2 regions of the Natronotalea proteinilytica genome follow, and region 1 is predicted to be linked to the other one. Evidence: predicted binding sites of a transcription regulator. Region 1 holds the regulator's gene; the other holds the start of a gene.

Region 1 (4,908 bases):
CATTGGGGCCCGCCATTCAGGGATTTAGCACTACCGTGTTGACCATGAACCCCGGCACGCCGCAGCGTCTGCGCAAGCACCTGGCACGCCCCGAAGCGAAGAGCGCCTGCAAGCGGCTCAACATGTACTTGCGGTGGATGGTGCGCCCGGGCCCTGTTGATTTGGGGATCTGGACGCGTATCCGTCCGGATCAACTGATGCTTCCGTTGGATGTGCATGCGGGACGCCAGGTGCGCGCGCTCGGCTTTCTTGAGCGCAAGTCTAACGATTGGAAAGCGGTACGCATCTTGACCGATGCGTGTCGCCAACTCTGCCCAGAAGATCCAGCACGATACGACTTTGCGTTCTTTCCGCCTGGGGCTCAAGACGAGCCGTTGGACGATGCCTTTACCGGCGATAATGCAGTACCGCCAAGTTCCTGGCCCACGGCGTGATAGCCGCGGTTTACGTACACAATGCCGTTCGCATGGTCGCGGGGCGTAATATTGGTGACTTCAGCCACAAAGATGGAGTGGTCACCAGCGGGGTACTGGTTGCGTATTTGTGCATGCAGCACAGCCGCTTTTCCGTCAAGAATGGGAATGCCGTGCGCATCTTGCGTATACGAAACAGGGCGGAACTGCTCGTCGGGAGAGAGGTCGGGACGCGCAAAATGATCGCCAAAGGCCGACTGGGTCTCGTCTAAGATGTGGATGGCGCATCGTCCTGATTCAGCCAGTGCAGCATGCGACTGCGCGGTGCGATCTACGTTAAAGCTTACCAGGGGGGGCTTAAGAGATACGCTGGTGAAAGAGCCGATGGTAATCCCCCGAGGAGTCCCCTGCGCATACGTGGTAACAACTACCACGGGGGTGGGGACGTGGCGAAGCGTGGTACGGAAGGCCGAGCTTTTAACAGAAGCACTCATAAGAGGGGGGGGGCGACGGCAGAAAAACAGAATGGGCTTTATGCTTTACCCAGCCTGTTTGAACACGGAACTAGGTAGACGCAAAAAGGATCTTCAGGCATTGCGAGGAGCGGTAGCGACGATGCAATCTCATGCTGTCAAGTTGGATAGAGCCGCTCAACCAACGGTACGAAATTACCCCGTCGGTTGTAGGCTTCCTCCTCACGATGGCAACTCTGAACTATAACACTCAGGTGTGACAGCGCACTAGGAAAACACGTCGCGCACTTTGCTGAAGAACGACTTCTTACTTTTCTTATTCTCGGGATTCGGCTGGAAGTTCGGGCTCGATTGCAACGCTTCGAGCATATCAATCTCGTCATTGGTCATCTGCTGCGGCGTCCATACGTGCACGCGAATCATCTGGTCGCCGCGTCCGGTCCCGTTCAGATCGGGCAGACCACGTTCACGCATCCGCAAGATCTTGCCCGGCTGCACACCCGCGTCGATTTGAATGCGGGCTCGCCCTTTGAGCGTGGGGACTTCCACCTCGGTGCCAAGCGCAGCATCGGGAAAAGAGAGATACAGATCGTAGTAAATGTCGAGGCCGTCGCGCACGAAATGCTCGTGCGGCTTTTCTTTGATTTCAATGCGCAGATCGCCGGCTAGCCCGCCTCGAATGCCCGCATTACCCGCATCAGAAATGGTGAGATAGTTGCCCTCCATCACGCCCGCGGGCACCGTCACGCTAATGGTTTCCTCGCCTTCGTAGCGTCCTTGTCCGTCGCAATCTGGGCACGGATTTTCGATGATGCGTCCTTCGCCATTACAGGCGGGGCAGGCCTGCACGTTTACAAACTGCCCAAACACCGAGCGCGAGACATTTCGGATTTCACCCGTGCCGTCGCACTTGTCGCACATTACATAGTTTTCGCCGCTCATGCCTCCCTCGGCACCCGTGCCGTCGCACGTTTCGCACGCTACGTACTTGCGTACCTTGATATTCTTCTGGGTGCCTTCGGCAATTTCTTTAAGCGTTAGCGGGAGCTTTACGCGTAGGTCGCTACCGGGGCGCCCGCTGCTGCGGCGAGAGCGTCCGGCGGCGCCTCCAAAAATGTCGTTGAAGGCACTGAAGATGTCGTTGATGTCTTGAAAGCCCGAGCTTCCGCCGTTTTGGCCTAGTCCCGCATGGCCGTATCGGTCGTAGCGGTGACGCTTCTCTTCGCTAGAGAGCACCTCATATGCTTCAGCAGCTTGCTTGAACTGCTTCTCGGCATCGGGGTCATCCGGATTGCGATCCGGATGGTACTTCATTGCTTTCTTGCGATACGCCTTTTTGATCTCACGCTGTGAGGCGTCGCGGCTTACGCCAAGAACGTCGTAATAGTCTTCAGGCATGGGGGGTAAGCGGGCAGGCAAACAAAAGTGAGGAGAGCACGTGGGGGCGTGCGTAATATATCGAGGTTGGAATGCGCAGGCACAGGGGGTTGTTCAAAAAAGTGCCCGTGCATAGTACCGTTCAAATCAGACCGTTCAAATCGAATCACTCAAGAGGCCACGACGACTTGGGCGTGACGTACAACCCGATCGCCCATGCGATAGCCGCGGCGCACTTCTTTGAGCACGGTACCGGGCTCTACGCCTTCAGGGGCTGGTTGCTGCATCATCGCGTCATGCTTTTGTTCATCGAACGGTTCGCCCTCGGCTTCGATGGGTTCTACGCCCACTTCTTTGAGGGCGCTGAGGAAGTTGCTATGCACAAGTGTGAGCCCATCGCGCAGGGTTTCATAGGCCGACTTCGGATCGTCGCTCTCTTCGAACTGCGTTGCGGCATCGAGCGAGCGCTGCAGGTCGTCGATAATGCTTAGGACTTCCTGTATAGCCTCTACTTTACCCGCATCGTATTTTTTGTTAGCCTGTTCGGTAAGGCGACGACGCGTGTTTTCGAGCTCAGCGGCTTTTCGCAAGAACTGGTCGTTGAGCGTGTCGCGCTCGGTTTCAAGCGCCTGGATGCGCTCTTCAAGCTCTTCAATTCGGGCATTGGCCTCTGGGTGTTCAGCGGATGCACCGTTTGGGTCGGTGTCGGCAGTGGTATCAGAGGCAGCAGGGTCTGGGGGGGTAGCAGGGTCGTTTAGCAAGGGATCTTCGGGGGTTAAAGGTGAAGTGGAAGCATCAACAGACGATGAGTGCGAGGGATCATCCATGTAGTCCAATACGGTTAGCTGGCGTCAGTAGAGTCAGGCTGGTTGAGTACGTTGGCCATTGCTTTCACAAGAGCAACAGCCCGGCGATAGTCCATGCGGGTGGGGCCAAGCAGGCCCAGTGTGCCTACGGTGTTGCCAAGCCGGTAAGGGGCCATCACAACCGAGTAGGCGGCCATTTCGTCGTGCTCTTGGTCGCTGCCGATACGCACATAGGTGTTTCCGTCGGCATCGGCATCGGCATCATCCACGTTTTCAAGGACCTCTACAATGAGGTGCTCGTCTTCAATGATCTCAAAAAAGTGGCGAACGTCATCGGTTTCTTGAAACTCGGGTTGGGTGAGCAGATTTTGGGCTCCCCCCAACTGCAGGCGTCCTTGTGCGGGTTCGCTAAAGAGCGGTGTCGCTTTCGAACGAACCAGCTCAACAATTCCTGTATCATCGTCAAGGGTACGAAGGCGCTCGTCGTGGGTGTCGCGAATGTCGGCTAACGTGAGTCCGGCTAAGCGCTCGTTGAGCAGGTGGACCACTTGGTCAATATCGGAACGATCGACCTCGTGCTTCTTCTCGAACGGAAGCGGAATGGTCTTGACGAGCCCCCCACTGACGTTCAACACAAAAAGCAGTCGTGGACCGGTGAGGGGGACAATGTCAAGACGTTCAAGCACGCCGGTCGAAAGGCGCGGGCTTAGTGCTACACCCAGCAAGTTGGATAGCTGGCTGAGCAACTGGGTGCTCTCGCGCAACATTTCGTCTGTATCGCTTACGAGCTGTGCCAGTTGCACTTTCAAGGCCTTGCGCTCCTCTGTAGAGAGACGCGGAGACTGCATGAGCTCATCCACAAAGGTACGGTAGCCCAGCTTCGTGGGCATGCGCCCGGCTGAGGTATACGGATGGTCGAGGTAGCCCATATCTTCCAGATCCGCCATGGTGTTGCGAATGGAAGCCGGGCTTAGCCCAATATCGTACTGCCGGGAGAGCGATCGAGAGCCCACCGGGCCAGCCGTGTCAATAAAGCGCTGCACGACCAACTCCAAAATGCGGCGTTCTCGGTCGCTAAGCGGCGGTCGATCGTCGCTCGGGTACGACGGCTCTGAAGAGTCAGGCGCGGGGCGTGTAGGCACGCTCATAGGCATCGTTACTTCAAAAAGAACGATAGCTTGCGAACTATGTCACGAATTATGGAGTGTGCAACGGGGCGCCGTTCTCTATGATCAATCAAGCTCTATGATTAACCACGCCCCCTCCACACAGCATGCAACACAGGTTCGTCTATCAAGTAGCGTGTGGGCGCGCTTCCCTTAAGGGATACGCGTTGAGGTATTGAGGCACGCCAGATGCCTAAAGGGAGCGCTCGTATAATCGTTTCGCAAAAAGGAAGGTTAGAGCGCCGCCACCATTGCATTCGGTGCAACTTTTATCGTATCGTACGTACTTACGCATGCCAATGGGAGTTTCTTTTGCTTCCTTCGTCTGCATGTGCTGTAGCGGCTTCTTTGATGGTGCGTGGCAATGATATGCATTGCTGCGGGCTGTAGCCGCCCTTCGATGCTGCTCACCCCTGTCCCTAACGCGTCCATCCTATGCGGTTTCTTTCTACACTTTTGGCCAGTGTACTGGGTACACTGCTTGCCTTAGGTGCGATCTTCGTGTTTCTCATTCTTTTTATTTTTGCGCTTAGCCTATCGGCCGACCCCACCCCATCGGTTGCTTCAGAATCGGTGCTCAAGATTGATCTATCCGGTCCTGTGCCCGAACGAGCCGCTTCTGACCCATTGGCCCAAGCTTTTGGGGAAGCCCCTAAGTTTGACCTCACCGATG
Region 2 (4,908 bases), 1.9 Mb from region 1:
TTTACGGCTCCGGCGATCTCGATGTCATACAGCGTGAGCTCGTTGGTGAGCGTACCATCTGCATCAAACATGAGGGTGCCGGTTCCCGCATTGAAGGGGCCGTTGTTGGTGAGGGTCGCCGTCTCCTGAAACGTGAGGGTACCTGTGCTGGCATCGAAGGTGCCGTTGTTGGTGAAGGTGGCCTCGCTGCGCGTAGCGAGTGCCCCCGTGTCATCATCGGTGAGGGTGAGGGTGCGAGTGGTGCCATCGCTGCCCGTGAACGTGGCCCCGCTTTCAATTTCTATCGCGCGAATGGTGGCGTCGGTGTCCAGTGTGACAACGTCACCATTGGAGATAATCACTTCATCGCCTGCGCCAGGTACTTCGTTTGTGCTCCAGGTGCTGGGCGTATTCCAATCGCCATCGTTAACACTGCGAATGACCTCGGTATTGGTCATCTGTAGGCTGTTGAAGAAGAGGTTGCTTTCATCATCGTTGGTGGTGTCATCCACAAAGAACTCGATTTGGGCAATGCCGCCAGCGTCGATGGTTGTGTTCGTGCCCGATTCAGTCCCGCCCAGACCTCCGCTACGGTCGACTTGCCACGCGAGGTCGTTGTTCTCGTCACGTTCAAAAGTGAAGGAAAAGACCGTTTCTTCGCTGTAGTCATTATTAAACAGGTCATTTCCGAACAAGGTATAGGCGTCGTTCCCGACATTAAAGTTAGCGATAAAGTCTCCGTTGGAGTCTCGCAGGTTGAACCCTTTGTTTCCATTTCGAAAGTTGACCGCAATATCGAACGTTAGCACATCGCCCTCCTCAAGAGCGCGGGGCAGGTCTCGAAAGGCTTGTGAAAGCTGATTGCTATGTCCAAACATGCCGAAGGCCTCGCCAGCGGTGTTTATATCGCCGCCGTTGTCGTTTGGAGCCAAACTGCGCGAATCGCCGATGAAGTGGCCTGAATTGTCGCCGTCGTCTTGTAGACCCCAGTCGCCAAAGCCGAATCCGCCATTGTCGCTGTTATCCCAACTGGAATCATACGTGTCATCGCTTGCATCGTCTTCTCCCAGAATAAAGTCTTGCCCCTGCACCGGCACAGTCCAAATACCTACAAGCAGAAACAGTATCGCCGCTTTACTTAGCACGGTCATTATTTTTGACATTTGTATTGTGTGCTTCATTAGTACCCTGCTTCAATCGTTCATTGGTGGATGTCAGCGCCTACGGAGCAGCTACACGGTGGATGTAAGCGCTTACATTGACATTGTTAAGGAATCAATAACTAAATGTCAAGCAAAAATCAGGAATTGGTGTGCTGCTGAGAGGAGTGCAGAGGCATGAGCGCAGCCACGAGAAACAGTCCGACCGCTGTGCCCAGCACCACCCCGGTGAGCGCACGCGAGAGCGGGATGTTTGTCCAGAGTCCAAGCCACGGCCCGATCCAGTCGATCAGTGCGGGAAGGACGCCCACTGCGAGCCATCCAGCGGAAAGCGGACGAAGGGTGCGTCGGACCAATCCCCACCATCCTCCTATCGCCACCCCAATGACGGCCCCGCTGTAGATCCCGATGCAGCGGTCGCACACCGCCAGGGCTGCTCCGTCGATGTGCGGCATACGAGCGGGCAGTTGGTGGCAAAATGGGGCGAATGCCTGCATGAACACGGCCTGCAGGTGGGTGGGTAGCCAAGGGGGAGCCAAGGCGAAAAGCAGCAGGATAAACGCCGCGCCTTGCAGCCCCATCCACCCCCAATAGGCACGTGATCTAGTGTCAAATGATGGAGGCATGTTACAGGTAGCGTGCCATGTGATCTTACGTTTAAAGGGAGGGGAAAACGGAACACCCAAGGAGGCGTCAGGTTCAGCCTTATGGAATTGTTAGCACCCGGCACGCCCGAGTGCTAATAACAATTTGATTTGTACTGAACGCCTTACTATTCACTATCACGGAGGGATTGATTATGGCAAGTATCCAACCTCTGGGCGACCGCGTTGTGGTCGAGCCCAAACCTGCAGAAGAGAAGACCGATAGCGGTCTGTACATTCCCGATTCGGCCCAAGAGAAGCCGCAAAAAGGCACTGTTGTGGCCATCGGCCCCGGTCGCGTAGAAAACGGCAACAAGATTGATTTGACCGTTAATGAAGGCGACCAAGTGCTGTACGGTAAATACTCGGGCACCGAGGTGACGCTCGACGGAAAAGACTTTCTGATCATGCGTGAGAGCGACATCTTCGGCGTCGTGGAAGACTAACTTCCCTTCGTTGCTGCAGCCTCATCGTGGAGGTTTGCAGTTCGTGTCTCGCACTCCACCATACTATTAAACCAACCATCCAATTATGGCTAAACAAATTGTATTTGACGCAGAGGCGCGCAACGCGCTGAAAGAAGGCGTTGACAAACTTGCTCGTGCTGTTAAAGTGACGCTTGGCCCGAAAGGCCGCAACGTCGTCATCGAAAAATCCTTTGGTGCGCCCACCGTTACGAAAGACGGTGTTTCGGTAGCGAAGGAAATCGAGCTGGAGAAGAAGCTCGAGAACGTAGGTGCGCAAATGGTTAAAGAGGTCGCCTCGAAGACCTCTGACGTAGCCGGCGACGGTACCACCACCGCGACCGTGCTCGCCCAGGCCATCATGACGCAAGGTCTGAAGAGCGTGACGGCTGGGTCGAACCCGATGGATCTGAAGCGCGGCATTGAAGCGGCAGCGCAAGCCATCGTGGCAGATCTGCACACGCAGAGCAACCCGGTTGAAGGCAAAGATCGCATCAGCCAGGTCGCCACGATCTCGGCCAACAATGACGATGCGATTGGAAAGCTCATTGCCGATGCGTTTGACCGCGTAGGCACTGATGGAGTCATCACGGTTGAAGAAGCCAGCGGCATCGAGACGTACCTCGAAGTCGTGGAAGGCATGCAGTTCGACCGTGGCTACCTGTCGCCGTACTTCGTCACCGACTCCGACGAAATGGAGGCGGTCCTCGAAGACGCCTATGTGCTGATCCACGACGACAAGATCAGCAACATGAAGGACCTGCTGCCGATCCTCGAGAAGGCATCGCAGGCCGGCAAGCCGCTGCTCATCATTGCGGAGAACATCGAAGGCGAAGCGCTTGCCACGCTCGTGGTGAACAAGCTGCGCGGCACGCTGAAGGTTGCAGCCGTGAAAGCGCCTGGCTTTGGCGATCGCCGCAAGGCCATGCTCGAAGACATTGGCGTACTCACCGGTGGCACCGTCATCAGTGAGGAGAAAGGCTATCGCCTCGAAAACGCCACGCTCGACTACCTCGGGCAGGCCAACCGCATCACGATCGATAAAGATACCACGACGATCGTGGACGGTGCCGGTGCTGAGGAGCAGATCAATGCGCGCGCCAACCAGATCCGCCAGCAGATCGATAACTCTTCCTCCGACTACGACCGCGACAAGCTGCAGGAGCGTCTCGCGAAGCTCTCGGGCGGTGTAGCGGTACTGAAAGTTGGTGCTGCGACCGAGCCGGAGATGAAAGAGAAGAAAGCCCGCGTAGAAGATGCGCTGCACGCCACACGCGCTGCCGTTGAAGAAGGCGTGCTGCCTGGTGGCGGCGTAGCCTACCTGCGTGCGCTCCATACGCTCGATAACCTTGATGTCGAGAATCAAGATCAGGAGATCGGTATCTCGATTGTGCGCCGCGCACTCGAAGATCCGCTCCGCCAGATTGCCTCGAATGCAGGCATGGAAGGCTCGATTGTGGTGCAGCGTGTGAAAGAGGGCGAAGGCGACTTCGGCTTCAACGCCCGCACCGAAGAGTACGGACAGCTGCTGGAGCAAGGCGTGCTGGATCCGACGAAGGTCTCGCGTAGCGCGCTTGAGAACGCCGCGTCGGTTGCCGGACTGCTGCTAACCACCGAATCCGTGATCGCGGATCGTCAGTCTGAAGATGACGACAACGGCGGTGGCGGCGGTGCCCCCGCTGGCGGCGGTGGAATGCCTGCCGGAATGGGCGGAATGGGCGGAATGGGTGGCATGATGTAACGCACCCCGTTTCGCGCACACTGCGCGTAACACAACGCTGAACGCCAAGCGGCGACGCTCCACATTCGGGGCGTCGCCGCTTTTTTTTGTCCGATTGAGTAAGCACACCAGAGGTGTGATCTACAGCTCCTCTACGTCGCTATCAAGGACACACGTTTTCTGGAAAAGGCGTATGCGCCAGCGATGTTGTGAACACGAGCAACAGCTAAAGAGCACAACGTGTCCATGGCTTCGCGGCGATGTGGAGGGGCCAAAGATCATGCCGGTTGTACACCGCGACGGGTATTCGGTGAGTGAGGGTTCTTGATTCTGTTCTTCCTTTCAGACGTTGTCACCTTGAAAGAAGCGCAGTTGGAAGAGCCTCTTATCACGTCTCTACACCCCGAACGACTCGCCGCAGGCGCAGGTACGTGAGGCTTGCGGATTCGCGAAATGAAAGCCGTCGCCATCTAGCCCATCGGTGAAATCCAACTCCGAGCCGTCAAGATAAAGTGCACTGCGTGCATCAGCGATGACCGCAATGTCATTGACCTGGTGCTGTGTGTCTTCGTCTTGCAGCGTCGTATCCCACCCCAAGTCATAGGTCAAGCCAGAACAGCCTCCGGGGACTACCGCGATGCGCAAATACGTATCGCTAACATCCACCGATTCCTCTTGCGCAACGGTGCGAAGTTGGTTTTGAGCACGTTCCGTGATATCGATCTGCATAGCCAACACAGCAGTTTGGTTTGCAAAATACGGGCATGATGCATGTACCTGTCTCGCTGTTTGCAGGTTTCTTGTCGGGCGAGCTGCGCCGCCCTGTCAAACTGCAATAAAATGGCAACGCGCCGCGGAAAAGCCGGAACGCCCTCCTATTGTAGAGGTTGTAATCGCGAGTTTACATGACAAGCAACAAGTGTAAACCTGGGTTTACGCTG

Evidence for each region. The regulator HrcA, encoded in region 1, represses chaperone genes, less so after heat shock. The targets are predictions, from matches to a motif close to TNTTAGCACTCNCNNNNNGNGAGTGCTAANA.
Region 2: the regulator HrcA is predicted to act here: its motif matches at 1,854-1,884, upstream of groES (co-chaperone GroES).

What each region holds. Positions count from the first base shown of each region.
Region 1 covers NZ_AP043947.1:2,569,307-2,574,214, reverse strand. Annotated here, with positions in the region: gene ACZ5AL_RS10335 (TIGR02757 family protein) at 1-434, shown strand, start outside; gene ACZ5AL_RS10330 (flavin reductase family protein) at 362-907, opposite strand; gene dnaJ (molecular chaperone DnaJ) at 1,154-2,284, opposite strand; gene ACZ5AL_RS10320 (nucleotide exchange factor GrpE) at 2,434-3,090, opposite strand; gene hrcA (heat-inducible transcriptional repressor HrcA) at 3,105-4,211, opposite strand; gene sppA (signal peptide peptidase SppA) at 4,671-4,908, shown strand, end outside.
Region 2 covers NZ_AP043947.1:707,492-712,399, forward strand. Annotated here, with positions in the region: gene ACZ5AL_RS03055 (T9SS type A sorting domain-containing protein) at 1-1,142, opposite strand, end outside; gene ACZ5AL_RS03060 (DUF2085 domain-containing protein) at 1,280-1,765, opposite strand; gene groES (co-chaperone GroES) at 1,939-2,229, shown strand; gene groL (chaperonin GroEL) at 2,312-3,988, shown strand; gene ACZ5AL_RS03075 (HesB/IscA family protein) at 4,364-4,696, opposite strand.